DNA from 4 places in the Paenibacillus sp. FSL F4-0097 genome. Region 2 is predicted to be linked to each of the others. Evidence: predicted binding sites of a transcription regulator. Region 2 holds the regulator's gene; each other region holds the start of a gene.
What was found. The regulator Rex, encoded in region 2, represses fermentation and respiration genes when NADH is low (regulators of the CRP and FNR family bind a similar motif). The targets are predictions, from matches to a motif close to TTGTGAAATATTTCACAA.
Positions count from the first base shown of each region.

Region 1: MHH86_RS29505 (formate/nitrite transporter family protein) is a predicted target of Rex. The motif match lies at 2,973-2,990, and genes of this name have one in related genera.
Region 3: MHH86_RS16080 (cytochrome ubiquinol oxidase subunit I) is a predicted target of Rex. The motif match lies at 3,475-3,492, and genes of this name have one in related genera.
Region 4: nirB (nitrite reductase large subunit NirB) is a predicted target of Rex. The motif match lies at 4,232-4,249, and genes of this name have one in related genera.

Region 1 covers NZ_CP151965.1:6,561,401-6,569,420, forward strand. The annotation lists gene MHH86_RS29495 (GNAT family N-acetyltransferase) at 1-292, opposite strand, end outside; gene MHH86_RS29500 (MFS transporter) at 361-1,581, opposite strand; gene MHH86_RS29505 (formate/nitrite transporter family protein) at 2,042-2,869, opposite strand; gene MHH86_RS29510 (hypothetical protein) at 4,122-4,331, shown strand; gene MHH86_RS29515 (FAD-dependent oxidoreductase) at 4,378-5,742, opposite strand; gene MHH86_RS29520 (formate--tetrahydrofolate ligase) at 6,077-7,711, opposite strand; gene MHH86_RS29525 (glutathione peroxidase) at 7,961-8,020, opposite strand, start outside.
Region 2 covers NZ_CP151965.1:4,593,323-4,601,342, forward strand. The annotation lists gene MHH86_RS20595 (acetate kinase) at 1-539, opposite strand, end outside; gene MHH86_RS20600 (3-hydroxyacyl-CoA dehydrogenase NAD-binding domain-containing protein) at 536-1,408, opposite strand; gene MHH86_RS20605 (AAA family ATPase) at 1,542-3,044, opposite strand; gene MHH86_RS20610 (hypothetical protein) at 3,037-3,579, opposite strand; gene MHH86_RS20615 (DUF5590 domain-containing protein) at 3,990-4,508, opposite strand; gene MHH86_RS20620 (amidohydrolase) at 4,680-5,981, opposite strand; gene MHH86_RS20625 (redox-sensing transcriptional repressor Rex) at 5,968-6,621, opposite strand; gene dinG (ATP-dependent DNA helicase DinG) at 6,752-8,020, opposite strand, start outside.
Region 3 covers NZ_CP151965.1:3,587,746-3,595,765, forward strand. The annotation lists gene MHH86_RS16065 (alpha/beta hydrolase) at 1-445, shown strand, start outside; gene MHH86_RS16070 (TetR/AcrR family transcriptional regulator) at 528-1,163, opposite strand; gene MHH86_RS16075 (hypothetical protein) at 1,244-3,091, shown strand; gene MHH86_RS16080 (cytochrome ubiquinol oxidase subunit I) at 3,657-5,021, shown strand; gene MHH86_RS16085 (cytochrome d ubiquinol oxidase subunit II) at 5,018-6,034, shown strand; gene cydD (thiol reductant ABC exporter subunit CydD) at 6,103-7,947, shown strand; gene cydC (thiol reductant ABC exporter subunit CydC) at 7,944-8,020, shown strand, end outside.
Region 4 covers NZ_CP151965.1:4,896,225-4,904,244, reverse strand. The annotation lists gene MHH86_RS22070 (Gfo/Idh/MocA family oxidoreductase) at 1-555, shown strand, start outside; gene MHH86_RS22065 (hypothetical protein) at 579-902, shown strand; gene MHH86_RS22060 (helix-turn-helix domain-containing protein) at 1,027-1,344, shown strand; gene MHH86_RS22055 (hypothetical protein) at 1,556-2,281, shown strand; gene ric (iron-sulfur cluster repair di-iron protein) at 2,579-3,274, shown strand; gene MHH86_RS22045 (hypothetical protein) at 3,425-4,135, shown strand; gene nirB (nitrite reductase large subunit NirB) at 4,367-6,790, shown strand; gene nirD (nitrite reductase small subunit NirD) at 6,823-7,143, shown strand; gene MHH86_RS22030 (formate/nitrite transporter family protein) at 7,196-7,987, shown strand.

The DNA of each region.
Region 1 (8,020 bases), 2.0 Mb from region 2:
CTAAACGTTGATAGTTCGGATGAACAGCAATATTAACCTCGCACACATGCCGGTTGCTCTCCATTCTACTAGGGCAGCCAAACCCGACATATCCGCATAGCTTGTCATCTTGCAGCGCTACGAGCTGAGAGCCCGGAGGAGCATTCAGCAAGAAATCCTCTTGTGAGCGCCACAACATAGGTCCCGGGCTAGTGTCCTCTGTCCAAATCAGATGGTCCAGATCAATCAGTTCTCGCACGTCTTTAATCTCTGATGGTCTAATAGTTAACCTTGCCTTGTTGATTTGTTTCATAAGATGTACACCCCTTGCCTTGCACCTCTATAGAATTCACAGCAGATGTTGGAATCCACTGTGTATAGTTATCTTACGGACCGCTCTAACGAATGGCCTTTACGATTGACTAAAGAATGGATGACGAAAAATCCTACAGACAGCAGCGCCATCGCACAGGCCAGCCAGGCTGTTGGTGCCAAACCACCGCTATCATAAAGTCTGCCCATGAAGTAAGGGCCAATGACTCTCCCGACCGCACCAATCCCTCCGCTTAGTCCCAAATAAAATGGTGCGCTGCGCCCCGCATGATCCGAGATAAAGGATGGCATCGCTGGAGAAATCAGCATTTCTCCCAGTGTAGCAAGCACCATTCCAAGCACTAAACCAGGATAATTAGGCATCCACAAAAGAAACGCATAGCCACCCAAATAAAACAGGGCACTTGCAGTCATTTGCGCCGTTGAGGTAGACGCGAACCAGCGCTTAATCATCGTTACCAATGGCTGCGCTGCAAAAATCAAAATACCGTTCAGTGTCCAGAGAAAACCATAAGTTTTCTTAGGCCAGCCCTCTGAAATAATGAACGGAGATACCCCTGTATTCCAGATAGAGTTACCGAGAAGCAGGAACAAAGAACCGATCCCCATATAAAGATAAATACGAGTATGCCCCATTAGCTTCCACGTGGATTGTTTCTCTGGTTCATTCTTCTGATGCCCCATTACCTCATGCGCAGGTTCTCCACCGATTTTCTTCAGATATACAAAAAAGAAACCCGCAAATACAGCCGAGGTTACACCATTCATCACAAAGCTTAGCATATAGGAAATATCGGCCAAAAAACCACTTAATGCCGTACCCAGTGCTACACCAATATTATTGGCGACATAAATAACATTAAACAGCTCACCACGCTGCTTCGTGAAACGAAAGCCGATAAATGCCTGAATGGCAGGTAATGATAAGGAATTAAATAATCCTACCAGTCCCATTGCAACCATAAATAACGTCCAGTTGTTACTAGCTGCCGGCAAGGTGAACAGTGCCAAAGCATTCATGGCGAGCGCTCCGACAATCAGCCGGTTAACGCCTACCTTATGATAGAGTGAGCCCCCGAGTAGTTGACCCACGATCCCACCAACCGATTGAATAAGAATCACCAGTCCAGCATCTGACATGCTGCGTCCAAGCTCATCAAATACATACATCGTAACGAGCGGCCACATCAGCGCACTACCTGTTGCATTAATTAGGCTGGCAATTAGAAATATTTTCACTTCTTTTGGATATGCCTGTAAAAACTTCATAAGTAGTGTACATCCCCTGTTATATATGTGTCATTAATTCATCCAGTATTATCCCAAAACAGGGTTATGAGCAAGCATACACATTGACGTTTTATCGCGATAAAGTATGCATGAAATCTAGAGAATAAAACGCACATATCGCATGAATTATCCCGTCTCCCTTGGGGTTCACGTCCGCAGTCCTCCCTAGTTCTAATATCTATTCTTATTTTAAAGCCGTGGCTGTCGTCCGTAAAGCAAACTAAACAAGAAGAAACTGATTCGCTTTTAGAAAGACGGGGTAATAGAGCCTAGAAACACTCCCCCTTCAAAATTCGCCGTGATCCGATTTCGTTCCCCCGAGCGCGGATATATCACGGCGGATTTTTTTGTGTCTACATAACAAAAAGCACCCCTTAAACATTAACGCCACCAATAAGGCAGACCTTGAATGTTCTATGGAGTGCTCTATAAGACGAGCTTAAGCGTGTTTTTTGACACTGCTGCCGGACATGCTATCTACGGATTGAATAGCCGTAGGTGCTTTACGCAAGTATGCCATCCAATAGGCAGCTGCGACAAATATTGCTCCACCCGTTAAATTGCCGAGCCAGACGGGAACAAAGTTAGTGAAGTATTGCCCCCATGAATAATAACCTTCAAAAATAGCTGCTGGAATTAGGAACATGTTAGCTACAACGTGCTGGAATCCGATCGCAACAAAGGCCATCGTTGGGAACCAAATACCAAGGATTTTGCCGCTGAAGTTATCTGCTCCATAGGAGAGCCATACTGCCAGCGCAACGAGCCAGTTACAGCCGATACCCGAAACAAATGCCGGAAAGAATTCTGCATCGATTTTATGACCAGCCATATCCACCAATTTTTCTAAGTACACACCCTCTGAAGTTAAACCCACCACATGACCGAAGAAATAAGCTACAAATAATGCCCCTGCCAGATTACTAATCGTAATGAGCAAAAGATTCTTCACAACTTCCCAGAAAGAAATCTTCTTAGCCATAAAAGCGAGCGGCACGGCCATCATATTCCCTGTCAGCAGTTCTCCACCTGCAAGGAGTACCATGATCAGCCCAACGGGGAAGACTGCGGCTCCGATAAAGTTAGCAATGGAACCCCATTCCTGTGGTGCGCCAGCAATGACGCGAATATCCAATAAAAACCCGAGCGCAATAAACGCTCCTCCCAAAAAGCCCAGAATAAGTACGGTACTTAGCGGATTATGAGCTTTTTTTATGCCATTCTCTACAGTTACTTCGGCAATTTGCTGCGGTTTGCTATAAGCCATGGTTCCTATCTCCTTCATCTATTTACTTCAAATTTGTTCCTTTATGACCATTGTAGCGTGTCGTAAAACACATTAACGTGATAATTATCACTTTGAGAAAACTAAGTGAAAGTTTTCACTGACATGTCAAATTTACTGCGACCTGTGCACAAATAGAAGTTTATGTATGACCGACTAGCCAGCATATCTTGTTTCGTTGGATTACATTTGAGCGTACGCAGCAGCTATCGGACTCGGATGACTCTAATCGTAGCTTTTGAGCATATTTGGCCCACACCCGGACATCGGACCCAGATGCCCCTAATCTTAACTTTCGAGCACATTTGGCTTGCTATCGGACCCCATCGTCGCTATTAGCACGAAAAACACACTAGTTGTACCTCGTTCTATGTAATAGCTGCACTGGAGTCCGAAATCACGCTCAAAAGGCGATTAATTGCTATATAGCGCCTTCTGAGTCCGAAAGCTTCTGCGGAGGGATGATGACTCAGCACGATCGGACTCAGATGCCCCTAATCTTAACTTTCGAGCACATTTGGCTTGCTATCGGACATCGGACTCAGATGACCCTATTCGTAGCATTTGAGCACATTTGGCTCGCTATCGGACCCCATAGTCGCTATTGCCACCAAAAACACACTAGTTGTACCTCATTCTATGTAATAGCTGCATTGGAGTCCGAAATCACACTCAAAAGGCGATTAATTGCTAAATAGCGGCTTCTGAGTCCGAAAGCTTCTGCGGTGGGCGTTGACTCAGCACGATTGGACTCAGATGACCCTAACCGTAGCTTCTGAACACATTTGGCTTACTATCGGACATCGGACTCAGATGACCCTATTGGTATCATTTGAGCACATTTGGCTCGCTATCGAACCCCATAGTCGCTATTGCCACCAAAAACACACTAGCTGTACCTCATTCTATGTAATAGCTGCATTGGAGTCCGAAATCACGCTTAATAGGCGATTAATTACCAAATAGCGGCTTCTGGGTCCGAAAGCTTCTGCGGTGGGCGTTGACTCAGCACGATGGACTCAATCGACCTTATACGTAGCTTTCAAGCACATTTGGCTCGCTATCGGACCCCATAGTCGCTATTGCCACCAAAAACACACTAGTTGTACCTCATTTTATGTAATAGCTGCATTGGAGTCCGAAATCATACTCAAACAGCGATTATTTGCTATATAGCGGCTTCTGAGTCCGAAAACTTCTAAGGAGGGCGGTGATTCAGCACGATCGGACTCAGATGACCTTATACGTAACTTTTGAGCACATTTGGCTTGCTATCGGACATCGGACTCAAATAACCCTAATCGTAGCTTCTGAACACATTTGGCTCGCTACCATCGCCGAAGCCATTGGATTGTACCTACCTATGCAGCTAATCATTCTGCACCTACAAAAAAAGCAGCAATCCTCCCGTTACAGGAGAATCGCTGCTTTTCTAGCTTTATAAGGTTATCTTTTTCGTCGATAAATCACTCAGAAACAATCGTTTCTTTTTAAACCGTTACAGCCTCTTTGCTTGGTAATGTTGTCGGCAGCGCTTGAAGACCTACTGTATTCAGGAAGTTCCAAGGTTTGTTGTAATGCGGTTGGAAGAAGAAATCGATAAAGGCTAGTTGGTCGATTGTCATTTGATTTTGAATACATACAGACACTGTGTTGATCGATTGCGTCAGATCCATCTTGGACATAATTTGAGCCCCGAGAATACGGCGTGTGGCGCGATCAAACACTACTTTTAACTGAACCTGCTCAAAGGTGGGCATAAATTCTGGACGGTAGTTATCAATAATCATGGCGGTTTCTACGTCCATTCCTTCAGCCTTAGCTCCTTCTTCAGTAAGCCCTGTTGCAGCGATATTATCTTCATAAATCTTAATGCCCGAAGTCCCTTGTGTACCCATATAAGGAATGGTCTCTGTTACCAAGTTGCGTGCAACTAAGGTTCCCATCCGCACAGCATTGGTTGCCAGTGGGATATAGGCGTGTTTGCCTGTAGGGTTGTAGTGAATCGCACAGCTGTCGCCCGCGGCATATACATCTGGGCAGCTAGTCTGCATATAGTTATTGACCACAATGGCACCATTAGGCAGCATATCGACTTGACCTTTTAAGAGTTCAGTATTAGGACGGAAACCAATGCAGAGAATGACCAGATCTGTTTCATGCTCTCCTTTGCTTGTAATGACCTTTGTTACCTTACCATCTTTGCCCGCAAAAGAGCTGACCTTCTCATTCAGTGCCAATTTAATCCCATGATCCTGAAAAGATTGTTCGATCGGTGCAGTAAATTCTTGATCCAGATATTTACTCAGAATGCGATCTTCACCATCAATTAGCGTAACTTGCTTACCATTCATTTGAAAAGCTTCCACCAGTTCAACGCCGATATATCCAGCACCGACGACGGTTATTTTATTCGCTTGTTTAGCTTTTTCTATAATAGTGTTGGAATGATCATAGTTCTTGGAAAGTAAAATCCCCTCAAGTTCAAACCCTTCAAGCTTCGGCACAATCGGCCATGAACCTGTAGTCATAATCAGCTTATCGTAGGTGTCAGCGAACTCGTGGTCTGTCTCCAGATTGCGTACACGCAATGTTTTGGACTTCGTATCCACTGCAGTTACTTCATGACGCATATTGGTCTTTACGCCAAGCTCTGCAAGCTTTTCTGGTGAAGAATAGAATAGCCCCTCTGGGTCTTTAACCACTCCACCTACATACAAGGCAATTCCACAGGATAAGAAGGAAATATTATCATTACGCTCATATACAGTAATCTCGGCATCCGGGTAAAGCTGAGCAGTATTCACAATTGCGGCGGTTCCGGCATGGGTACATCCAATGACAGCTACTTTCATTATTTCTTCCTCCTTCAAATGGACAATCGGGTTATATATTTGACTTGCATGACCGATCAATGATGGAATCTGATCAACAATGGGTTAGTTGTGATTTATTTCACTTTATAAATTGATTATATTGTGATATTTATCACATTACAAGTCTTTTCCGCTTATATCCTCAAATTGTTCACAATTTTAAGTTTTTTCCGCCACTGCTGCCGAATGCGACGACCTCATTAGCTTTGCCACGTGAGAGGTACATTATGATCTGCATTTGCAGGAATCCAAAGGAAGCATAAAAAAGGCTTCCCCTCTAATACAACAAGGAGAAGCCCTTTATTAAACACTTTTACACCAGACCGTGAATCTCTCCGTCCTCGTCCATCCATAGTCCCTCAGCAGCTGGCTTAGCTGGCAGACCTGGCATCGTAACGATATTGCCTGTAATAACTACCGCAAAGCCTGCACCAAGCGAAAGAGTAATATCTCGGACACCAATCGTAAAACCTTCCGGTGCTCCGAGGAGTCTAGGCTGGTCGGAGAAGGAATAAGGCGTCTTCGCCAAACATACTTGAAGATCATTTAGCCCAAGCCGCTCAATAACCGCCAGACTACGCTTAGCCGCCGGAGAAAAGTTCACTTCTGCCCCGCGGTAAATCTCACGGACAATTTTGTTGATTTTGGATGAAATGTCGAGATCTTTCTCATACAAAGGAGCAAAGTGGCTCGTGCCACTATTATTCAAGAGCTTGTTCAGCTCAGAAGCCAGCTCCTGTCCACCTGCACTACCTTCCGCCCATACTTTTGAGATTGCAGCCGGCACGTTTAAATTGCGGCAGGCCTCCAGTACATCGTTAATCTCGCCCTCACTGTCCCCTTCAAAATGATTAATGGCAACTAAAACAGGGACTCCAAATTTACCGAGATTCTCTACATGGCGTTCTAAATTCACCAATCCCGCGCGCAGCGCCGTCCGATTCTCGGTTAGAAGCTCACCTTTAGGCACACCACCGTTATATTTCAAGGACTTAACAGTTACGACAAGAACAGCAGCAGAAGGGGTTAACCCGGCCTGTTGGCATTTGATATCCATGAATTTCTCTGCACCAAGATCCGCTCCGAAGCCTGCTTCGGTGACCACAACATCCCCTAGCTTAAGGGCATAACGAGTGCCAATAACACTGCTGCAGCCATGAGCGATATTCGCAAACGGACCCCCGTGCACAATAACAGGCGTACCTTCCAGAGTCTGTACCAAGTTTGGCTTAACTGCTTCCTTAAGCAGCGCTGTCATCGCTTCAACGGCCCCGATTCGCTCGGCTGTTACCGGTTGTCCCTCTTGGTCATAACCAATTAGAATACGGTTCAAACGCTTCTTGAGATCAATGAGGCTATCGCATAGGCATAACACAGCCATAATCTCAGAAGCCGTTGTAATCTGAAAGCCACTTTCCCGTACGGCTCCGTTTCCGTCTCCGAGCCCAGTCACAATACTGCGCAGGCTGCGGTCATTCATATCCATGACACGTTTCCAAACGATACGCTGCGGATCCAGTCCCAGCTCATTGCCTTGGAAGATATGATTATCAATCATTGCGGACAATAAATTATGCGCAGAAGTCACCGCATGAATATCACCGGTAAAGTGCAAATTAATCTCATCAGCCGGAACAATCTGCGACTTCCCGCCGCCTGTTGCGCCGCCCTTCATCCCTAAGCAAGGCCCGAGCGACGGCTCACGTAAAGCAGCCACAGTCTTCACACCTGCTGCATTCATTGCCTGCGCCAACCCGATGGTTGTTAAGGTCTTACCCTCGCCAGCAGGGGTGGGATTCACCGCAGTGACCAGAACCAGCTTGCCATCTGGCTTGTTTTTCATTTCCTCCCATAAGGATGGCGAGAGTTTGCTTTTATATTTGCCGTATAGTTCCAGATGCTGCTCGTCGATCCCTGCTTGTGCTGCTACCTCTGTAATTAACTTCATGCTTGTATAAAACCCTCCTGCCGTTATTATCCTGCTGTACTCCACTTTTTTATGCATGTTCGCACAGTTGCTATATTCTCTTCAAAGGATACATGGTCTTTTTAAAGCGTCAAGTATAATTTATCACAATAAAAATTCAAGGCAATCTCCATTAATCCTTTTAAAAAAAGAAAATCCCCGCGAGCATCGGTCGAAACCGAGTCGAAGGGATACTTGGAAGATCACTCTGCAACTAACCCCATAAAGGGTCTACAGGAGTGACTCAATATGTTGTTTCATCGTTTCCGGCGATTCTTTGGGCTCCACACG
Region 2 (8,020 bases):
TGTGCGCCATAACGACGAACTTTATATTTATTGTACAGTACTCTAGGAATCGCGTACATATAAGCTTTTTCAGGCATTGTTTGATGGAATGCAGTATCGAATACAACAACCTGCGGTACACCCGGCATATTTACTTCAGAAGCCGTAATCCCCATCATTGCTGCTGGGTTATGCAGTGGTGCAAGGTCAAACAATTGACGAATTTTAGTCTTGGCATCAGCGTCCACAAGTGCGGAAGCTTTGAAGAATTCACCACCATGTACTACACGGTGACCCACAGCATTGATTTCTTTAATGGATTCAATAACGCCATGCTCTTTATCCGTTAGGCAAGCTAGAACTTTACGAATCGCTGTGTTATGCTCCAAAATTTCACTTACTTCTGTTACTTCAGCTTTACCAGTAGGTTTATGGTTCAGAATGGAGGAATCCATCCCGATACGTTCCACCAAACCTTTAGCCAAAACGGATTCATCAGCCATATTGTACAATTGATATTTTAAAGAAGAACTACCGGAGTTAATTACTAGAATATTCATATACGGTCACCATCCTTGTCGTACTGGAAGAAGCCTTCGCCTGATTTCATACCTAATTGTCCTGCACGCACCATCTTCTTAAGGATCGTGGAAGGACGATATTTCAGCTCACCATATTCACGGAACATATTTTCGAGTGCAGCAAGAACCGAATCCAGACCAAATCTGTCAGCCATTTCAAGCGGTCCATATTGGAATTGATAACCAATACGCATAGCATCGTCAATATCCTGTGCGGAGGCAACGCCCTCTTGCAGTACATGCATAGCTTCGTTGATAAACAAGCAAATGAGGCGTGATGTTACAAATCCTGGGGATTCATAAATCATTACACCTTTTTTCTCAACAATTTCATCAACAAAGGATTTTGTATCTTCAAAAGTAGCATCTGAAGTTTTCAGACCGCGTACAATTTCAACAAGATCCACTTTAGCTACAGGGTATATGAAATGCATTCCGATCACGCGTTCCGGATACATTGTAGAACTTGCAAGTTCAGTCAAGCTAAGTGTTGACGTATTGCTGGCAAGAATAATGTGGTTTGGACATACTTGATCCAGTTGATTCAATATTTTTTTCTTTTCTTCTAAATCCTCAACGATTGTTTCGATAACCATGTCACAAGAGCTCAGCTCTGCGAAATGTGTCACTTTTTGAATGCGGCTAAGAATCAGCTTCTTCTCAGCTTGAGTGATCGCCCATTTCTCCAGTTGCTTATCTAGACTTGTCTCGATCATTTCGTAGGAGTAGTCCAGTTTCTCAGGGGATTTCTCCACCAGCAATACATCCAGGCCCTTGGCTGCCAGCATTTCGGCAATCCCTTGTCCCATTGTGCCACCGCCGATGACACCAATTTTCTTGAAATTCATAAAAAAGTCTCCATCCTTTCAGGTATCTATACTTTTGTATTGTACCTTGTCTGTCGCAAAAATTTATAAAGCCCGACATATAATGATATCTTAGCATGCCTGAAAAGTAAAAAAAAATAACCAGCATAAATATTTATGCTGGTAAACGCACGCTGTCACGAAATTGACATCGAAATTGCTCTCCAGAGAGCACTTCTTCCTTCATTAAAATGTCAAGGGAGTAATCAAATACATTTCGTTGCTTTTCAAGGTGATCGTGAGTACGAACCATCAGTTCATCCAAAATTTTACTGTTTTCCTTCATAAGCTCTTCAGTGGTAACCATTTCCAGCTTGGCGATACCCAACGAAGTCAATCCGGATTTCATCATGGTTTCGACAATATTCAGGGCCTGATCAAAATCACCACGCGAACCTGTGCTTCGTCCGCCATAATACATTTCTTCTGCAGCCGCTCCACCAAGTGCGATCATAATCTGATCTTCGAGATAATCTTTGGTGTACAAATACTGCTCTTGCTGAGGATTGTGACGTACATAACCAAGGGCTTGCCCCCGCGGAGTCAGCGTAACCTGACTAACACTTCCCGGACGCAGCAGCTCTGCCATAATGGCATGTCCCAATTCGTGGATCGCCACCCGTTTTTTCTCTTCGTGGTTAGTTTCTCTGTCCGTTTTTTCCCCCATCATAACCTTGTCAATCGCCATCGACAGATGCCGCTGCTCAACCTCTGTCAATTCCTCACGCATCATATAAATTGCTGCCTCATTCATAACACTTTCGAGCTGAGCACCGGAAAAACCATAGGCTTCTTCGGAAATTTTGTCGAGGTTCACATTTACATGAAGCGGCTTATTTTTGGCATGCAATTCGAGAATCGATTTACGGCCTTTTTTATCAGGCATGTCGACTTGAATATGACGGTCAAACCGTCCAGGACGCAGCAATGCTGAATCAAGCATTTCTTTACGGTTAGTGGCTGCTACCAGCAGAATGCGCGGCGTTTCGTTGTTATAGATCCCGTCCATCTCGGTCAACAGCTGATTCAAGGTCTGATCATATTCTCGCTGCTGTCCGCCTTCACGCTTACCGCCAATTACGTCAATTTCATCTATGAAAATAATAGCGCTTTGCTTGTTTTCCTTAAGGGCGCGGGTACGGGCATCCTTAAACAAATCGCGGATACGGCCGGCACCGACACCTACGTACATTTCTACAAACTCACTGCCTGATGCTGCCACAAATACAGAGTTCGTATAATGTGCTGCTGCTCTAGCCATAAGGGTCTTACCTGTTCCTGGAGGGCCTGTAAGCAGAATCCCTTTCAAAGGCCGAATCCCGAATTTGCTGATTTCCTCATGCCGGATCAGAAAATCCAACGCTTCACGAAGCTCCTGCTTTGCATTGTCTTGCCCGCCAATTTCTTCAAAAGTAAGCTTTGAAGGTCCATCCTTCTTGCGTTTCTTCCCGGCACCTGCATTCACCGCAAGTCCGCCTCTTAAATGAGCAATGATAAGTAAAGCCGTGAGCATCCCAGCAGCAATAACGATCGGGAATATATTAATGCCTAGAAAAGCCATAAAAATAAACAAGACAGGAACAAATCCGATTAGAATTTCTTTAAGGTATTTAGGCATTATTCCATACCCCCAATGTCGCAGGTTTGCGCGGCAAAATAATAAATTTGCTTTCTTTTCCATTACTTAAGCTTACATAGACATTATTGTCGTCAATTTCTGTTGAGGCTATCACATTTTTATATTGCGGATATTGCGCTTTGAGTCCATCAAGTTCTGTGGGTATAAGTGTATATTTACGGCTCTCCATGGCTTCAGCTACAGAGAACATCGCTTTATCCCAGTATTCATCCAGCAGTTCACTGGAGTTCTGTTCTACATCAAGTTTCAGTGTACGTCCATCAATCATCGATTTTCCTTCTTTAGAGACGTACTGAACCAGTTCACGTAATTTCGTGCCTGGCTGGAGATCAAGTTTCAAAGTGACCTCATTGCGGTTAATACTGATATGAGAATCATTGACGCCCTCATATTGAGATACAATCTTCTGAAGTGGTTCCTGCATTGCAAACTGACGATACAAAAAGAAGCCACCAAACAATAGAGTAGCCGACAGTAGAGACGTTATCAGCACAGGTACAAGACGTAATTTCAAGAAACGTCCTCCTCTCAAAGATGACAAAATATAAAGCTCAGTATAATAATTTATAGCTACTTGAGAGCTCATCAGAGAGACTGAAGTCTCTTATTGCTGTTCTAATTACAAGTAGTAGTATATCACAGGTGTATATACTAATTTCAAAATAAATGTGAATATATTTAAAATTTAATTTTTTAAATATTTCCATCAATACCAAATATATTCCTCGTTTTCGACAAAATCGGCCTTGATTTTTAATCAATCGGCCTATTTTTGTATGTGAATTTAAGAGAATATTCGGTGATAACCACCCATTCAGTATATCACTTAGTATATCACTTTTGTACATCAAATAAATGTAAACAAGCGAACTTATAATAAGTTCGCTTGTTTACATTGCCACCCTTAATTTCCTTATGTTCGGCTTAACTTTTAGGTAAACTGTAACCTTCACCCATTCGGGACCCATCCGAAAACCGATAAAATTGATAATAATACCGACCGCTCTGTTTATAAAAAAGCTGCCAAGCATACTCTCCGTTATATACTCCCGGCAGCAAGCGTTCAATCGTTATGTCCGGAAGATCAGCTTTGATAATGCCGCGTATTTGGGCTTCTGAGGTTCCTTTACTTAGTTCCTCAGCAAACACTGCGTCGTCGCCTTCAGCAAATTTTCCATCTACCGTAAAGCGGACCCAGACCATAAGAGCAGTCCCGGCTTCATTTTTTCCTGTTAAAACCCAGTACACTGCATTTTCATCCCAAACCGATTTTTGTGCTTTGGTTACCTCTGTTAGACCCGCTCTGGTTTTGGCAACATCCTTGGCGATATCCCGCTCGTTCCATTGATCTTTCATAATATAGGCATAGAACTGGATAAGTCCAAACCCCAGGAGCAGAATCAGAACTGACCCCAGGAGGATCCATTTTTTCCTTTTCTTCAAGGTACAGCTCCCTTTCTAGTAATATATCTTTTTTGATTATATAACACACCCGCGTGTTTATCCAAAATTTCATAATTTTCTAGCTTTCCCAGCCTTAAAATGTACAAAAGGCCGCAACTTTTGCTAAAAGCAAAAAGTCGCAGCCTATTATTTATTCGTTATTCTCCAGACTTAACGCTTCAATAAACCTTCGAAGGCTTCTTGCGCTTTACGCCGGATAGCTTCCTCATCCAGGGTTAAGCATTGTCCATGCTTGATGACCTGTTTACCATTCACCCACACATGCTCAACATCCTTAGCGCTAGCAGAGTAAACTGCATGAGACAACAGATCTGTGTGTGGCAGCAAATGCGGCTGATCTATATCAATTGCAATGAAATCAGCTTTCATCCCAACAGCAAGTCTACCTACATTATTTAAAAAGATGGACTGGGCGCCATATTCTGTAGCCATACGTAGAGCTTCTGGAGCTGGAACAGCCGTTGGATCACCGCTGACACCCTTATGAATGAGAGCTGCAAGCCGCATCTCTTCAAACATATCCAAGTTATTGTTGCTTGCCGCGCCATCCGTGCCAAGAGACACCTTCACACCAGCTTTTAGAAGATCAGTAACCCGAGCCACTCCGCTAGCCAGCTTCAAATTACTGCCCGGATTATGAGAGACACCCACATTATGGCGAGCCAAGATCTCAATCTCTTCATCATTTAAATGAACACCATGTGCAACTATCGAGGGACGTGTGAACATTCCAAGCTTCTCTAAGTGAGCTACAGGACGCAACCCGTAATCCGCCACATTTTGTTCCACTTCACGTTTCGTTTCGGACATATGCGTATGCATCGGTAAATCCAGATCATGCGCTGCCTGCACGAACTTAACCAGGAAGTCCGGAGGGCAAGTATAAGGGGCGTGCGGCGAGATCATAGTAGTAATTCTACCGTCAGCCTTTCCATGCCAGTTACGGGCAAAAGAAATCGCTTCCGCAAGCTTGTGATTCTGTACATCCTCTGGACATAACCCAATCACACCACGCATCAATACGGAACGGATACCTGATAACTCAGCTACCTCAGCTACTCGGTCCATATGATCATACATATCGAGGAAGGTCGTAGTTCCACCCTTCAGCATTTCCAATACAGATAAGGAGGTTCCCCAGTATACATCATCACCGGTGAACTTTTCCTCCATCGGCCACATCTTCTCCTGAAGCCACACTTGTAGCGCTAAATCATCTCCATATCCACGCAGCAAAGACATCGCCGCATGACCATGTGTGTTTACAAGTCCAGGCATGAACAGCAGACGGCTGCCATCAACCACTTGCACTCCAGCTTCCATCTGAGGCTCTTCTTTTCCTATGTAAGTGATTAAATCATCTTCAATAGTCATATATCCACTCAGAACCGGCTCATCCGTTCCCGGAGTCAGAAAATACCCGCCCTTAATTATCGTTTTATTGTTGTTCATGTTCGCTTTCTTCCTTTCCATCCCGCAAGTAATACGCAAGACTTTGCAGATCAGTTGTAAAATCAGCTGCATGCACCCGGATATTCGGTGGTGTCTTCAGAATCACAGGGGCAAAGTTCAAAATTGCTTCAATCCCAGAAGAAATGAGAATATCTGCTACATTTTGAGCTTCTGAATCAGGTACGGTAATAATGGCAATGCGAATACCTTGCTCACGAATCGTGCTGCCTAGTTCATCCATTGGTTGCACAGTAAGGGAGTTGATCTTACGTCCAACCTTAGGAGCGTACGAATCAAATATAGCGGTGATTTTCATAGTATCTTTGAGATATGCATTGTAATTAGACAAGGCATGTCCGAGATTACCTGCTCCAACTAAAGCTACATTAAGCTGTTGATCCAGCTTCAGGATATGACGGATTTTCTCAATAAGATACGTTACATCATAGCCGATACCTTTTCTGCCGAAGTCACCAAAATACGCTAAATCCTTACGAATCTGTGCGGGATTAAGATCAAGCTTTTGTCCAAGTTCCTGAGAGGAAACTGTTAATATTTCGCGATTCTGGAGATCATTCAAAAAACGCAAATACACAGGTAGTCTGCGAACAACGGCTTCTGATATTTTATCCGATTTCATATTTTTCCTCCTAAAAATAGTAATGTTCTTGTGAAAATCCATATTCAAACGTATACCTCTCCTTATTAAGGGCGGTACTGTAACTTACCGCCCTTAAGGATAAGGAGGAGCTAAACTGAAGACGAGCATTTTAAGAAGCGCCGCCATCCTCTAGCCATTCCGCTATGCGGGGGACCATTTGATCAGTCAGCATATGCTCCATTTTGGGACCAGGCAATGAATAAAGGAAATACTTCCCGTAATGAGATTCAATAACCCTTGTATCATAAACAATAACTATTCCGCGATCCTGCGCCGTGCGAACCAGTCTTCCGAATCCCTGCTTAAAGCGAATAACCGCTTGAGGAACAGACAATTTCATGAACGGATTCTTCTTCTGAGCCTGCAATAACTCCGACTTCGCTTCCGCCAACGGGTGATTCGGCGGTTGAAACGGAAGTCTCACGATGGCCAGGCAAGTCAGTGCTTCACCTGGAATATCTACACCTTCCCAGAAGCTGCTCGTCCCCAGCAGAACGGATGCTGCACTGTCCTGAAAGCGGCGGATCAGCTTGCTCCGGCTGCCACCTTCCACGCCTTGACCAAGCACCGTAATCTCTTGTGAGGCCAAAGCCTCTTTAAGCGGATCATATACCTGACGCAGCATTTTATAAGAAGTAAACAGAACCAGCATCCGCCCACGTGTTGTTTTGGCAGCTTCTGCTAACGACTGTACGAGTGTATCGACAAATCGAGCATCGCCCACACTGCCCTTCACACTAGGAAAATCACGCGGTATAACTAGAAGCGCCTGCTCGCGATACTTAAAGGGAGAAGGAAGGAGTGAGGTCATTAGACGTCCCTCTTCCGCAGCTTCGTTAAGTCCGAGATTATCAATCATAAACTGAAAAGATTTATCTACAGACAGCGTCGCCGAGGTAAGCACGATGCTTTTTTTCTTATCGAAGAACAACTCTTTAAGCTGGCTGCTAACATCCACAGGGACGGCATACATCTGCAGTGATTTGCTGCGGTAATTTCCATTTGCCTCCAGCCAATATACTACATTATCGTCATTCAGCCCCATAAAGAATCTTACTTGCTCACGTATGGAAGCCAAATCCTTAAATAAACCGCTAATATCAGTAACAAGACTGTCTGCTGAGGATTGGCTTTCCTGGTCACGCATCTCATTAAGCATTTTATCACCCTTACGGATGATGTCGCTTAACGTCAGATTCATAGTGTTCTCAAGCGCAACTAATTCATCCCAATCCTTCGACTTACGGGCGGGAAGCAAACGCATAACCAGTTGTCCCGCTTCCCCTGCTGCTGCATCACTGCGTTCCGGCAAAAGGCTGAACAGCTTGTCGCTGAGTGCATCCCAGGTTTCTTTGACAGTAAGCAGATCCGGGTAGAT
Region 3 (8,020 bases), 1.0 Mb from region 2:
TCCCAATCAACCCGGAATGGATGTCAAATTACCTTTGAAAGCCATGCAATTTCTTCAAAAATCAGGTCTAATGAGATTGGTCCAAAAAGTGAGCGGAGATCCGTATGAATCGCTTGCATTCGATGAGCATACCAAAGAACAAATGCGTTTGATTTCGAATCAAGTCGCGACCAATCCAACGTTGATGAATGAACTGAGCCACCTCGGTTCCAATTTCAAAAATGGAGAAAAAATCACAATGCCAAATGACTTGCCGTTGCTTCTCTTCGTTCAATCGAATAACGAGCACAATAAACAGTGGATTCCGCTGCATGAGGAGCAAGTCAAACAATCCGCACAGGGCAAAATGATCCCAATGGAAGGTTCACATTATCTGCATCATACAAAATATAAAGAAATCGCTGAGGCATTCAAAGAGTACATGAAACAAATTCAAATTCAATAGTAGGGTTGATAATTAAACTGCGGAGCCGAACTTGGTTCCGTGGTTTCTTTGTTTTTTCATTTATAAACACGATTTTTAAACCTTATTCCTGGGACATTGGAGTATGGTATACCTCAAGACAAATTTTGGTCATTTCGTCAATGGATTTTGCAAAGTCTGATTGTATCCATTTAAGGAGAACATTATAGAGGGCCCCTGCTTTAAAGTATATTCGGTACACATTCTCGTCGCTTTTGTCATGAGCAGTAGAAAGCATCATTTCATTCAAGCAATCCAGAATTACATGATCAAATTTTGCACTTTGAAGTGCTTTGTAGATGTTCCGCTGCTGAAAAATAACTTCAAAAAGCACTTTGATAAATTTTTGAGGTTCTTTAGCTTTGCCTGTTAATTCATTGGTGTAAGGTAAGAGTTTTTGATTAATTTCGAAAATAAGCGAATCGACCAAATCCACCAGGATCTCTTGCTTGGAGGAATAGTTGTTGTAATAGGCCGTTCGAGAAACCCCTGCGCGTTTCACAATATCGGTGATGGTGATTTTACTAAAAGACTGTTCCTGGATCAAGAAGACTAATGCCGTGCAGATGGCTTCTCTTGTCAAACGGTTAGTTTCTTTATTGGAACGATGCTGAGAGGTATTTGGACTGTATAATTCATGATTTGAGATGACATTTCCCCTCCGTTTGTACATTCTGATGTTCGTTTCATTGTTTTTCATGAGTCTTTTCAATATGCTAAAACCATAAGGCATTACAAATGTAATGTCAAAATAATCGTTAGTTAAAATGGGAGGGCGTCATGTTAGAAATCTTATATAGACGATTGTCAGCGGTGCTGCTTTTGATCCTAGCACTCTGTGCTACGGTATTCATTGGCAAAGAAATGGTAATCTCGATCGTGACCATTATCTTTTTGTTAGCAGATTTAGGCATTTCTTTTTTACTCTTAAAGAAACGTGAGAAGGTACATGTGGTTTTTATTAGTGTGATGGTGGCAGAAGGGCTATTCTTACTAACAAGAGAATTTTGGCTGCTTGCGCTTTCTATCCTGCTGCTGATCGTAGCGGGCATATGTAGAGGACTCTTTGGGCAATCGGGGAGCAAAAGAGTCACTCCGTTTCTAGCCGTTCGTAAAGTGTTATTCAGCATTACTGCACTTATCGTTACTGCACTTTGGGGGATTGGAATCTATGCAAAACCTATTACAACACCTGTGGCATTATCAGCTGATGCGGCTATGACGATCGATGAACGTAAATTGGATTCTGCAGCAATGATGCTGAAAGATATTGAAGTAATGAATTCTTTTGGAAGCCGTACAACCGGCTCTGAGGGTCACAATCAGTTTATTGCTTGGCTGGAGCAGCAGGTAACGGATATGGGGCTGCAAGTACATCGTGATCGCTATACTTTTGACAGATGGGAAGAAAAGAACAGTGCTTTAATGATTGATCAGCAGGCAATTCATGTCTCTTCAGCTTTTCCCTATTCCGGGGAAACTGACGAAAAAGGTGTGACAGGGGAGCTGGTGTATACGAAGCGTGGTGAATATGGCCAGGCCAGTGGAAAAATTGCTGTCATTGAAATTGAGAATTTTAGAAATTTTCCAAGTGGGATCGTTATGAATATGCGGGATTCATCTCCAATGGACAACCAAATTGCCCCAAATGAAGGCGATCTGGTCCTCACTACAGCTTTAAAAGAAGCTAAATTGGAGCAAGCGACGGAAATGGGCGTAAAAGCTGTTGTTTTAGTCTGGAAAGGGGTATCTGACGATAAGGTTGAAGAGCAATATGTGCCTTTTACCACCGATTATGCAGGAATCCCTGCAATCTGGGTTAATGAAACGGAAGGGAAAAAGGTGATCAGCGCAGCTCAGGAGCATAAAGAAGGTACGGTTATTTTAGAAGCGGAAATTCAAAAAGATGCCCCAACAGAATCCTTTTATGTGAAAATTGACGGTAAGAATAAAGACGAAGCGATTATCGTAAATACCCATACGGATGGGATAAATGTAGTGGAGGAGAATGGCGCTGTGGGCATGCTGTCTATGATTCGTTACTTACAGCAGGAGCAGCCGGAACGTACGATGATTTTCGCTTTTGTGACAGGACATTTTAGATTACCGGAGTTCAAAGGGTCCTCTCAGGCAACTTCCACCTGGATGGAGGGGCATCGAGAGCTGTGGGATGGCAAGAATGGTCATTTAAAAGCTGTAGCTGGAATTACGGTTGAGCATTTAGGCAGCATGGAGTGGAAGGACGATGATACGGGTCATTATGGTCCAACTGGACAAATAAGTACAGAATATACGTATGCAGGCAATGAAATGATGGCAGCCATTTGGCTGAAGGCTATTGAAAAGACAGATAGCACACGTACTGTATTATTGCGTGGACATAACAAGTTTGAGTTTGGAGAGAGTCAGCCCTTATTTGAAGCAGGGATACCGGTGATTGGATTCATTCCAATGCCCGACTATCTGCTCGTGGATAGTGACAACAGAGAGATGGACAAATTTGATGCAAAGCTAATGCATACGCAAATTGTATCGTTGCTGAAAGCGGTCAAGCTAGTGGACGGAACGGAGACAACTAAGCTTGGGAAGTCAGATGGGTATTCTTTTTTCTACGGTCGTACTAAATGATAGTGGCAGTTCAAGATTTGTCATGACGAAGATGACATTAGCTTGAATTCAAAAACACTGATGATTTAAGTCAGTGTTTTTTTGTTGCAAAAAGGGGGTATATTACGGCTTAAAATCAGAAAATTTCGTTTTTTTGTTAGCATCGAAGTAGGAGGAAACTTGTGACATCACATATACGCTAATCAATCAATAGCTCCTTCGGGTGCTTTTTGTGTTATTCACTGAGTTGTTAGAAAGATTTGTCCCTTTCTTGAACGTTTAGGGATTAAGAGATGTCGATGATTGAAATACTTAAAATTTAAGATAAGATAACTTTAATTATTAGGCCACGTTATTAATTTGACTGCTCAGTAACAGGTAAATCAGGTTCGCCAACTCTTGCTTTGTGAAATATTTCTCTTTTTACATAGCAAAGAACGAGGAATGTCATACTAAAACGAACAGGAAACGATGTCGCTGAGCCTTGCTAAACCTGATATTGAATGCAGCCTACAGTTAGCGGGCCTAATCATAAGTATCAACTTAAGACGAAAAATGAACAGAGTTTTGAAGGGAGCAGTAAAGAATGGCAATTGATACGGTGCTATGGAGCAGGCTAGTGACAGGCTTGACTCTCGGATTCCACGTTATTTTTGCGACGATTGGCGTCGGTATACCGCTAATGATCGCTATAGCAGAGTTCATCGGGATCCGGAAGAAAGACCCCCATTATACACTTATGGCAAAGAGGTGGTCTCGAGGATTTGTCATTTCTGTGGCGGTTGGTGTTGTGACCGGTACAGCGATTTCACTACAGCTGGCCCTGGTATGGCCGAATTTTATGAAACTGGCTGGGAATGTCATTGCACTTCCGTTATTCATGGAGGTGTTCGCGTTCTTTTTCGAGGCTATCTTCCTGGGCATTTATTTGTATACGTGGGATCGGTTCAAAAATCCATATACCCATTGGCTGCTGACGATACCGATTGTCGCCGGGGCAGGCATGTCTGCCGTTTTTATTACGACGGTGAACGGATTCATGAACCAGCCTGAAGGCTTTGTCATGGAAGCAGGCCAATTCACAGCGATTAACCCGGTGCAAGCGATGCTGAATACGGCGACGTTCTCCAAAGTGTTCCATGTATTAAGCTCGGCCTATTTAACAGGAGCTGCCTTGTTAGCCGGGATTGCAGCCTTCGCGATGCTGAGAAAAGGTGTGTCCGCATACCACAAAAAATCTTTAAATCTCATGATGGCGGTCGTTTTACTATTCGGTTTGCTGAACACGTTAGCCGGTGATGTGTCCGCCAAGTTTTTGGCCGAGCATCAACCAGAGAAGCTTGCAGCGGCAGAGTGGCATTTTGAGACGAGTAGCAGTGTGGATTTGGTTCTATTGGGATGGCTGAATGCAGAGCATGAAGTTCTAGGGGCTCTTCATCTTCCGAAGCTGCTCAGCTTCCTGGCCTTTGGAGACTTTAATGCAGAGGTGACGGGGCTCGAGGAATTCCCCAAGGAAGAATGGCCACCACTTCTCGTTCATTATCTGTTTGATTTAATGGTCGGAATCGGATTTACTCTGCTCGCGATTTCGTTCCTATATTTTCTGTTTGTGTTCTGGAAAAAGCGTAATGAGCTTAACAAGTGGATGCTTCGCATCATCGCACTGAGCGCCCCCCTCGCTTTTCTGGCTGTTGAGCTGGGCTGGTTTTATGCAGAGGTTGGCCGACAGCCGTGGATTATCCGTGGATATATGCGTGTTGAGGAGGCGGCCACGTCTTCACCGAATGTAAGAATTATATTCTTCGCCTTATTGCTCTTGTACATCGTTCTCGGCAGTATGTGTGTAATCGTGCTAAGACGCTTGTTCAACAATAATCCGGCAGAAGCTGAGATGGAGAAATGGATGAAGGATCATCCTAATCAATCTACGGAAAAGGGGGGCACTGAATGATGAGTTACGAATTGATTGGCATCTCGGTGCTCTGGCTGTTTTTGTACGGCTATTTAATTATAGCTTCCATTGATTTCGGAGCGGGCTTCTTCGCCTTTTATGCCCGTTTAACGAAGCAGGATCATCTCATTAATCGTCTGATTTCGCGTTATTTATCACCCGTTTGGGAAATTACAAATGTATTTTTTATCTTTTTCTACATTGGCATCGTCGGTTTTTTTCCGGACACAGCCTATTATTATGGCTCCGCGCTACTTGTTCCGGGAAGCATTGCATTGATTCTTCTTGCGATTCGCGGTTCATTCTATGCTTTTGAAAATTACGGTTCCAAGAAAAACATAGTATATCTTTTTTTGTACGGAGCTACAGGTTTGCTTATTCCAGCATCGTTGTCAGTGGCGCTAACTTTGTCTGAAGGCAGCTTTATCGTGAAGCAGGGGGAGACGGTTTCTCTGGATTACTGGGCGCTGTTCACCAATCCGTTATCGTGGAGTATCGTTGGACTGGCAATTGTGTCCGTTTTGTTCATTAGCGGCTCATTTCTGACATTTTACGCTTCTCGGGCAGAGGATCATTCCGCGTTGAAGCTGATGCGCAACTACGCCCTGTTTTGGAGCACACCGACGATAATCCTCGCACTTACAGCATTTATCTATTTGGGTCAACACAATGAGCGGCATTTTCAAAATATGATGGATTTATGGTGGTTGCTGGCACTTTCCGTTGCTTTCTTCATGATCGCGATGTGGCTATTATATAACGGACGCCGTTACGGATTAGCTTTTATATGCGTCATGTTGCAATTTTTCTGTGCCTTTTTCGCTTATGGAATTGGGCAATACCCTTATATTCTTGATCCGTATATCACGATTCAGAGCAGTGCAACTTCACCGGCAATGGGCTTAGCATTAGTTATTGTGTTTATCGGCGGTCTATGCCTGTTGATCCCATCCCTTATTCTGGTCTTCAGACTCTTCCTGTTTGATGCGGATTATGTAAAAGGGAAAAAATAAAGCTGATTAATCCATTACGGCATGTTTGAGGTTTCCCTACAAGCCTATATATAAAGGAGGTGTGATCTGTGAAGAGGAAATCCAGTTTGATTTCTCAACAAATGTCTTCACAAAGGAAAAACATGGCTCTCCTCGCAATCATTTCGCTCGGGCTTGGTATAGCTATTGTGAGTCAGGCTGGACTGCTTGCTGAAGCAGTCCAACGGATTTTTGTGGAGAGAGCTTCATTTTCATCGGTTATCCTGTTGCTCGGTATACTTCTGGCTATTATGGCTGTACGCACACTATTGTCTTATGGAAACGGTATTGTTGGCTTGCATATGGCAGCTGCTGCCAAGACAAATATGCGCGCAGCCGTGCTGCAAAACTTGACCCATGCTTCAATGCCTTCAACCCTTAGTGGACAGACGGGAGGGAAGGTCAGTATTGCTCTGGATGCTGTGGATGAGGCTGATAGTTATTTCAGTCAATACATGCCGCGTATGATGGAAGCTGCTATCATCCCGGTTCTGATTTTGGTCGTTACATTTATCCAACATGCCAACACGGGGTTCATTCTATTGTTTACTGCTCCGTTCATCCCGCTGTTCATGATTTTGGTAGGGCTGAAAACGAAGAACAAATCCGAAGAAAAATATGCGCAACTCGCTGAGTTTTCAGGGACGTTTCTGGACTCTCTTCAAGGACTGGTGACATTGAAAATATTTGGACGGGCTCACCGTCAGCAACAGGAGATTGAACGCAGTAGCTTGGGTTATCGTGATGCCACGATGGGTATTTTGAAGATTGCGTTTACGAATACCTTCATGCTGGAATCAATCGTGATGCTAAGCATTGGTATTGTGGCTCTCGAACTGGCCATCCAGTTGCTTGTTTTCAAAGCTATGACGTTCCACACTGCCTTTTTCGTTTTGCTGCTCGTTCCCGAGTTTTACAACCTGTTAAAGAATACGGGAACAGCCTTTCACAGCGGCCGGACAAGTATGGGTGCGGTTCGTAAGGTGGAACAGATGCTTGAGGAAACGGCAGGGGAGAGCAGGGACGCTAATGGCATTGAAGGAGCATTAACAACCGATGGAATCGACGAGATCGACAGCATAGATAAGGTCGGGGATAGGACCGACAGAATAAGCAAACTGGAACTTGCCCATTCTGGAGACCTTTTAATACCACCGTCTATCGTAATTGACCAACTTCGGTTTCAGTATGCTCCAGATTCTTTCGAGCTTAAGACGGGGCGGATCAAGCTTAGCCCAGGAGAACACATTGCGATTGTTGGCAAAAGCGGTTCCGGCAAAACGACTTTGCTACATCTCATTGCCGGTCTGCTGAAACCAGAATCGGGTACGCTTCTGGTGAATGGAAGTCCACTCTCGCAATACGATGAAACCGAATGGTTCGAACATGTTAGCTACATTACACAGCATCCGTATATTTTTGCAGGCACATTTTCTGAAAATATTGCGATTGGTGCTGGTGGAAACATCTCCAGAGCTGAAATTGAGCGGGCGGGGGAGGAAGCCGGACTCGCTGCGCTTACAGCCCAATTAGAGCATGGATTTGATACCTTTGTTGGTGAAGGAGGCCGGGGACTGTCTGGTGGGGAAAAGCAGCGGCTTGCCTTAGCACGCGCTTTTTTGAAGCGTCCTGCTATCATTTTGTTTGATGAACCCACAGTTGGACTGGATTTGCACACCGAGCGGGTACTGCAACGCTCCATAGCCAAACTGGCAAAAACGGCTACGATGATTACGGTGGCTCACCGATTATATACGATTCAACAAGCCGACAAGATTTTGTTTATGGACAATGGAGTGTTGGTGGACTCGGGACGACATGACGAGCTTCTGGAGCGCCTGCCTCAGTATGCCGAGATGATTGATGTAGAGCGGAAAGGGGGGATATCCTCATGAATGAACTGGCTGTTCTGTCAAAGGCGATGATTCAGGAGCGCAAGGATATCATTCTTTCGATTTTGGGTGGATT
Region 4 (8,020 bases), 300 kb from region 2:
CGGCGTTTTGCCCCAATGTATGTCACCGCCAAGAGTTGGCTCGAGGAAGCTGGAGGCATTAGCCATTGCCACGCGATTAAACATCGCACGAAGCTGCAATTAGGCAGCAGCCGTGAGACTGTACATGACGACTTGATTCATATGCTTGATCTGCTGTTATGGTTATGTGGAGATCAGTATGAGCTGCTTCGCAGTAATCTTCAATCCAATGGAGAGGGGCGACTTGTCCAGGCATCTGGAATGCTGGGTTGGGAGCAAGGCTCAGTGGGGATGTATAGTATGGTTCGTGAGGCTGGTGTTGATTTGGAGAAGCTGGAGCTGCACGGTAATGGCCGTTCGGTGGAAGTGGCAGATCTGGACCAAGCCATCCTATATGAAAAAAATGCTTTGCCACGGACCCAGAGCTTTGGAAGCTGGGATACGGTGCTGGATAGAAGAGGTTTCGGTGGAGTGGTAGATCATTTCCTGAACAATATAAATACACCAGAGTTATGCAGTATTGCTGCTTCAGCAGTTCTGCCTAGTCATAGATTGGCAGCTCAGCTTGCTGAATGAGGTCTCTAAGAAAGGAGTAAAATATGGAAGACAACCGTAAATTAGTGGAGGAACAAATCATCGAAAGCTATAAGCGGGAGGAAGAGATGATGATCCTTGTATTCGCCCAGTGGTGCGTGAATCAAGGACTCGACCCGCACAGTTTATATTTGCAGGCTTATCCACAGCAAGAAGGGAATGAAGCCTTGCGAAAAGCGCTTGCCCTAACGGTTTCTGCGGAGGAAGCAGGGGATATTTCCGATGACACAGTTCTCGGCGTACTCTCCTTATTCGGAAATGATGACTTGGCGCAAATCGTGACAGAAGCGATTGCTCAAAGGGAATCTAAAGCACATACAGGGGATTGACAACGAGGATATAATGATAATGTCAGATGAACTTTTTTTAGTAAACGATGTTCATCAGGGATGAAATGTGTTAATATTATATATACTAACTAATAGTAAGTTTCGCTAGTGAGAGGTGAGAACAATGGAAGAACATCAAATTTCGATGTGTCCCAGATTTGAGACAGCCTTCTCTTTCTTAGGCAAACGTTGGAATGGACTTATTATTCAGACATTGATGAGTGGACCGAAGCGGTTTAAAGATATTTCCGGCCTCATTCCTTCAATGAGCGATAAGATGCTGTCCGAGCGGATGAAGGATTTGGAAGGTGAGGGTATTCTGGTTAGACATGTATACCCGGAAACACCTGTACGTATTGAATATGAACTAACAGACAAAGGCCGTGCGCTGGAGCCTGTTATGCAGCAGATTCAGTCTTGGGCTGAGAGCTGGGTAGAGTAGAAATCAAAGTCGTGTTGTGGCCCTTTTTCCTGAAGAACGGAGGAGGGCTTTTCAATTTTTAAATAAAAACCTTGCACAGATCGAAAAAATCTGTAATATAATAGAAAAAACGTTGTATGTTCCTTGAATGGAAACGCTTGCAATATTGGTTTTTGCTCAAATCTACTCAGCTGGAGTACAGGCATAGCAAAACTATTAGGAGGCGAGGGAGATGAAGACCACCCTGTATTCCCGGGAAATAACGTATGGAAAAAAGGATGTTACTGAGCTGGAGAACGCTTCGATCAAAGTACAGCTCATCTATGACAAGACGTTGTTCATGCTGCATAGCCATCTTCCAGATTCCTTATGGGATGCGTGGATTGGTGTGCCTTACAGCATTATCTCTTCACTCTACAAAGGCAACAATGATAGCGGAACTATTTTTCAAAAATGGATTCAAAGTCCTTCTGGCTGGAAATGTATCGGCTGTGAACGGCATTGCCTGGAGTCGACGGAACCTCTTCAAGAAGTGAATATGGCAGGTAATCAACGACAATATAAGTTTCATAATGGCATTCGCCAGAGCATGGTGCTACAAGCCTTAATTTGGTCCATGTACGAGAATACCGTATTATTCAAACCCTTTTTAGGGGATGAGCCCTTTTTTGATGAAGATGATTTGCATACGATATCCTCTTATTTCGTGCCAACTTATCTTAACGATCTACGTCTACTGGAGCAGTCTAAGCCTTGTAAAGAGTACAAAGATCAGAATATACAGATTTATCAGGAATGGATATCCGCCCCTGACCTTGTCCTCAAATGGAATGGTGGCCTGACAGAAGGCAGATGGATGACCGGTGTTTATATGGATCACTCCCGCTTTGCTGGTTTAGGACCTTATTTAAAGGACGCAAAGGGTAAGCGAACGTATATGCAGGCTTATGTTCAATAAAAGATACAGATTTGGTGTGACCGAATAGATAAATGTAAGACAAATAACATTACTGTTGCCCGTGTGGTAAACAAATGACAGGTCGATTGTGGGGATTTATCTCCATGATTGACCTTTTTCGTTCAAAAAAGAGATACAATTTTCGTGAGTACAATCACAAGTCAAAACTCCTTTCAGGGTTAAGGTGAACAGGTAGAAAAGATTTTTTCAGAACCTGATCACATATCCCGAGGAGGAACTATTATGGAAACTAAACAACCTAATGATAGAATTTCAGATTTACAGCATAAGCAATCGGTGCAACCTGGATTTACTCCAGATGCCCTGGTAAAAGATATTGTGCTGCAATTCCCAAAAGCTGCGGATTATTTCAAGTCCAAACGGATTGATTTCTGCTGTGGAGGCGCCAAACCTCTTGCTGAAGCAGCTGTAGAGCGTGGACTAGATCAAGAGATGATCATTAGTGATCTCAACAAGCTGTTCGAGGAATATCCGGTACCACAAGAAGAACTCGCATGGAACACAGCACCTTCTGCAGAGTTAATCGACCATATTGTGAGTAAACATCACCATTACCTGCGGGAAGAACTGCCCCTGATTAGCCAAAATGTAACTAAGGTATACCGGGTTCATGGCGGAGATTCACCTCATTTAGAAGAGTTATATAGTTTGTTTAATGCACTCAAGGAAGATCTGCTACAGCATACAGCTAAAGAAGAGGAAGACGAGTTTCCAAAATTATTAGCGTATGATGCCAATCCAAGTGAAGAAGGGCTGACCATACTTCGTGAGGCATTAATTGACCTTGAGAGTGAACATGACTCAGCAGGCGATATATTGAGACAAATACGCAAAATAACAGATGATTTCACCCCACCGGCTCATGCTTGTACAACCTATCGTTTGACTTATGCCCGGCTAGAGGAGCTGGAGAGCATGACTTTTGAACATGTTCATCTGGAGAATAATATATTGTTCCCTAGATTCCAGTAGAAAAAATGAGTTTTCAAAGAGTCCCTTAGGGGACTTTTTTTATATTTGAGAACAAAGCTTATTTACGTTATTCTTAAATAGACAGTATGCATAACTTACTACAAGCCTGAGACGCTGTGTGGTCATTAGGCGGGACAAGGCGGTGTCACTATGCCCACGAAATATATGTGGAGGTTGTTACTAGGATTAGTCATCGTATTCATAATAGGTGGATGTTCGACTCTTGCTGACGTTAATAATGAAGGGAATAATGGCTTAGCAGGATCAGACGGGCCTACGCTTTCGCTTATCGTTGCGGGAAATGACTTGCTGACCAACCCTTTGGACAAGCAGCTTAGCGAGAGCTACAGAAAAGGGATAACGATCTTTGACCTACTGAAAGGTAGTGGGAAGGCCACCTTTTCTGAGGATAACACAAGCATTCTAACGGTAAATAATATTTCACTCAGTCCAGGAATGAATTGGGAGCTGCAAATGGATGGGGAGACCATTGGATCTGAGGATTGGGGTCGAACCGTCGGGCATGAATCAAAATTAGTAATTACTGCGATGTCTAAGGAACAAGAGGAACCGCTTCAAATTGTGTTGTTGACCGTGAATGGCGGAAGTGAGCAAGTGAATTTGAATCATTCATATGTTATGGGATTTACTGAAGATTTAACAGTGAGAGGTTTGTTGAAGAACAGCAGTGTGGTGCAGTTGACCGAAGACAACAAAAAGGTGTTATCCATTGGTGATTATACTCCTCTTAGCAATGAAGTTTGGAAGATGAAGGTGAATGGGAAGCAGCTGCTTGAGAATGGAATGGACATGAAGCTTAGAGTGCAGGATGAATTGGAGATTTTATTGGCTATACGTTAAAAAAAGTACATAAATGCCAGATCTACGGTTATTCAGAACCTGTGATCTGGCTTTTTTTATTAGAATTTAGAACCTAACAAAGTTGTCTTATTTTTTATGTGAAAACATTCACATTTAATGTGACTGTAATCACAATCTCTCTTAAATTTTGAAATGTATAATTTCATTATGTAGAAGATAAGTTGAAGCAAAGTTCAACAAGAACGGATAAGACTGAGGAGGCACCTAACTATGGCAGCGAAGAGAGAAAAATTAGTATTAGTCGGCAACGGTATGGCAGGCATAGGTACGCTAGAGCAAATATTGAAGCTAGGTGGAGCTTATGACATTACGGTCTTTGGAAGCGAACCTCACCCCAATTATAATCGGATCATGTTGTCCTATGTTCTCGAAGGCAGCAAAACCATCAACGATATCATCCTAAACGACTGGAACTGGTATGAAGATAACAACATTACTTTGCATACAGGAACAACAGTTACGCGAATTGACGAGCATTCCAAGCAAGTAATTGCGGATAACGGTATGGCTGTTTCTTACGATAAAGTGATTATTGCAACGGGTTCGAATTCATTTATTTTACCTGTACCTGGTTGTGATAAGGAAGGCGTAGTGGGTTTCCGGGATATTGCAGATTGTGATGCGATGCTAGCTGCGGCTAAACAATACAACAAAGCGGCGGTAATCGGCGGGGGCTTACTTGGATTGGAAGCGGCAAAGGGTCTTGTGAACCTTGGCATGGACGTTACTGTAGTGCATCTGATGGAAGATCTAATGGAGCGCCAGCTTGATCGTAATGCCTCCTCTATGTTGCAAGCTGAGCTAGAGCGTCAAGGCGTGAAATTTGCCATGGGCAAACAAACAGTAGAATTGACAGGGGAACAGAGAGTAAGTGGTTTACAATTTAGTGATGGCACTACACTTGCAGCTGATTTTGTAGTTATGGCTGTAGGCATCAAACCGAATATAACTGTGGCAAAAGAAAGCGGAATTGCTGTTAATCGTGGAATTGTAGTGGACGATTATTTGCAGACCTCTATGCAGAATGTATATTCCATTGGCGAATGTGCCGAACATCGCGGAGTTTGTTACGGATTAGTAGCGCCGCTCTTCGAGCAGGGTATGGTTCTAGCTAAACATCTCTGCGGAAGTGATACAAATCCATATGAAGGTTCTGTTGTCTCCACCAAATTAAAAATTTCCGGTGTGGATGTATTTTCTGCAGGTGAGTTTATGGATTCCCCTGAGCACACTGTAATCTCAAGCAAAGATGAATGGAAGCGAACCTATAAGAAAATTCTGCTCAAAGACAATGTCATTGTTGGTGCAGTCCTGTTCGGGGATGTGACGGAATCGGCTAACCTGCAAAAGTTAGTAAAACAAGGTGCTGTAATGACCGATGAGATTTATACAGAGGTCATGGGTACGGGCTGCTGCGGAAGCGGAGCCAAAAAGAGCACATCTGTAGAAGCTATGGCGGACGAAGAAATCGTTTGTGGCTGTAATGGGGTTACGAAAAAAGCGATTGTGGATGCGGTCATAGAAAATGGTTTTACTACTGTGGACGAGATCAAAGCATGTACAGGAGCGACGCGTTCTTGCGGAGGTTGTAAACCGGTTGTAGAACAAATTTTACAATTTGTCCTGGGTGATAGTTTTGAACAGTCTGCCAAGCAAGGTATCTGTAGCTGTACAACGCTTAGCCGGGATGAGATTGTTGCTGAGATTACAGCTAAAGGTCTTAGTACTACTAAAGAGGTTATGCATGTACTGGGTTGGAAACAAGAGGAAGGCTGCTCTAAATGCCGTCCGGCGATTAACTATTATCTGGGGATGCTAAATCCGGATACACATCAAGATGAGAAGGAATCACGTTTTGTTAATGAACGTATGGGAGCCAATATTCAGAAAGACGGAACCTATACCGTTATTCCACGCATGTACGGCGGGGTAACGACACCAGAGGATTTGAAGAAAATCGCTGATGTCTCCCTTAAATATGATGTAAAAGTTGTGAAGGTGACTGGTGGGCAACGCCTGGATCTAATCGGGGTGAAAAAAGAGGATCTGCCGAAGGTATGGGAAGAGCTCGATATGCCATCAGGTTATGGTTATGCCAAATCGCTACGTACGGTTAAGACTTGTGTGGGTTCACAGTTCTGCCGTTTCGGTACACAGGATTCGCTGGGAATGGGCGCGCTCATAGAACGTAAGTATGAACGTCTTGATTTTCCTGCCAAGTTTAAAATAGCTGTCAACGGCTGCCCACGTAACTGTGCGGAATCCTGCACGAAGGATATTGGCATCGTCGGTAATGACGGCGGTTGGGAAGTATTTATCGGTGGTAACGGTGGGATCAAACCACGGATTGCTGATTCCTTCTGCAAAATTAAGACCGATGAAGAGTTGATCGAAGTGTGCTCCGCTGTGATGCAATATTACCGTGAGACCGGCAATTATTTGGAGAGAACCTCCGAGTGGGTTGAGCGTATGGGACTTGAGCAGATTCAAATGGTCATTTTGAATAATGAAGATAACCGCAAAGAGCTGGCCGCACGGATTGACTTTGCTCTGACTCAGGTGACGGATCCTTGGAAAAAAATGCTTAATGACAGTAGCACTCGTACTGCGCTTTTTGAAGAAACAAGAGTCTAGCGGATATAACGCACACAGAAGGGGAGAGACCAATGAATAAGACCACACAAACGTATGCAATAGGCTCAGTACAGGATTTCCTGCTGCAGATTGGCCGTGTAGTGATTGCTGGAGCTGTTGAACTGGCTGTATTTCGTGCCTCTGACGGAGCCATCTATGCAGTAGAGAATCGTAGTCCTCATCCTAAGGGTGGCCCGCTTGCGGAAGGGATCGTGTCAGGTCACTATCTGTACGATCCGCTGTACGATTGGAAAATCGATCTGCGCACGGGTGAGGTGCAGGCTCCAGACCAAGGTAGTGTTGTGACTTATCCAGTCACACTGGACGGAGAGAAAGTTACAGTGAGCGTGTAGACACCGAAGAGTGTAGTAATAGATTTAATAGAAAACGGTGGGGTGGAGTATTATGTTTACGCAAAGTGTGGAGAGCATCGTAGAGACGGCAGTCAGTAAGCGGGACAAAATGAATGAAAGCTTGCCAAGATATTTTCTAGCAGCCCTGTTGGCAGGTGCTTATGTAGGCATTGGGATTATCCTTATTTTCTCTCTAGGAGCACCGCTAGCAGCTGCTAAATCACCTTTCCAACCGCTTATTATGGGTACATCCTTCGGCATCGCCTTGACGCTTGTAGTATTTGCAGGCTCAGAACTGTTTACTGGGAATAATATGTTTTTTACTGTAAGTACACTGGCAGGCAGAACCAGTATCTGGGATACCGTTAAGAACTGGATCCTTGTATTCATCGGGAATGTGGTGGGTGCAGTGATTTTAGCGCTTTTAATTCGTGGGACTGGGTTATTCAGTGCTGCGCCGCCAGAGCATTTGATCTTTACAGCCGCTGCTAAAAAAATGAGTCTCCCGTTCTCTGAGCTGTTTTTTCGTGGAATCCTATGTAACTGGCTGGTCTGTTTAGCGCTATGGATGTCCTCACGTGCTAAAAGTGAATCTGCTAAGCTAATTTTAATCTGGTGGTGTCTGTTCGCCTTTATCGCAAGCGGATATGAGCATAGTGTGGCTAATATGACTCTGCTTAGTGTTGCTGTGTTGCTTCCGAATCATCCGGAAACCATTACGATAGCTGGATGGCTGCATAATATGATCCCTGTAACTTTGGGGAATATCATTGGTGGGGGCGTATTTGTCGGCATGGCCTATTGGCTGATCTCACCAGTGCGTGGTACTCGCAATAACCGTTAAATCCATTTTTAATTAACTATATTAGAGCTGAAC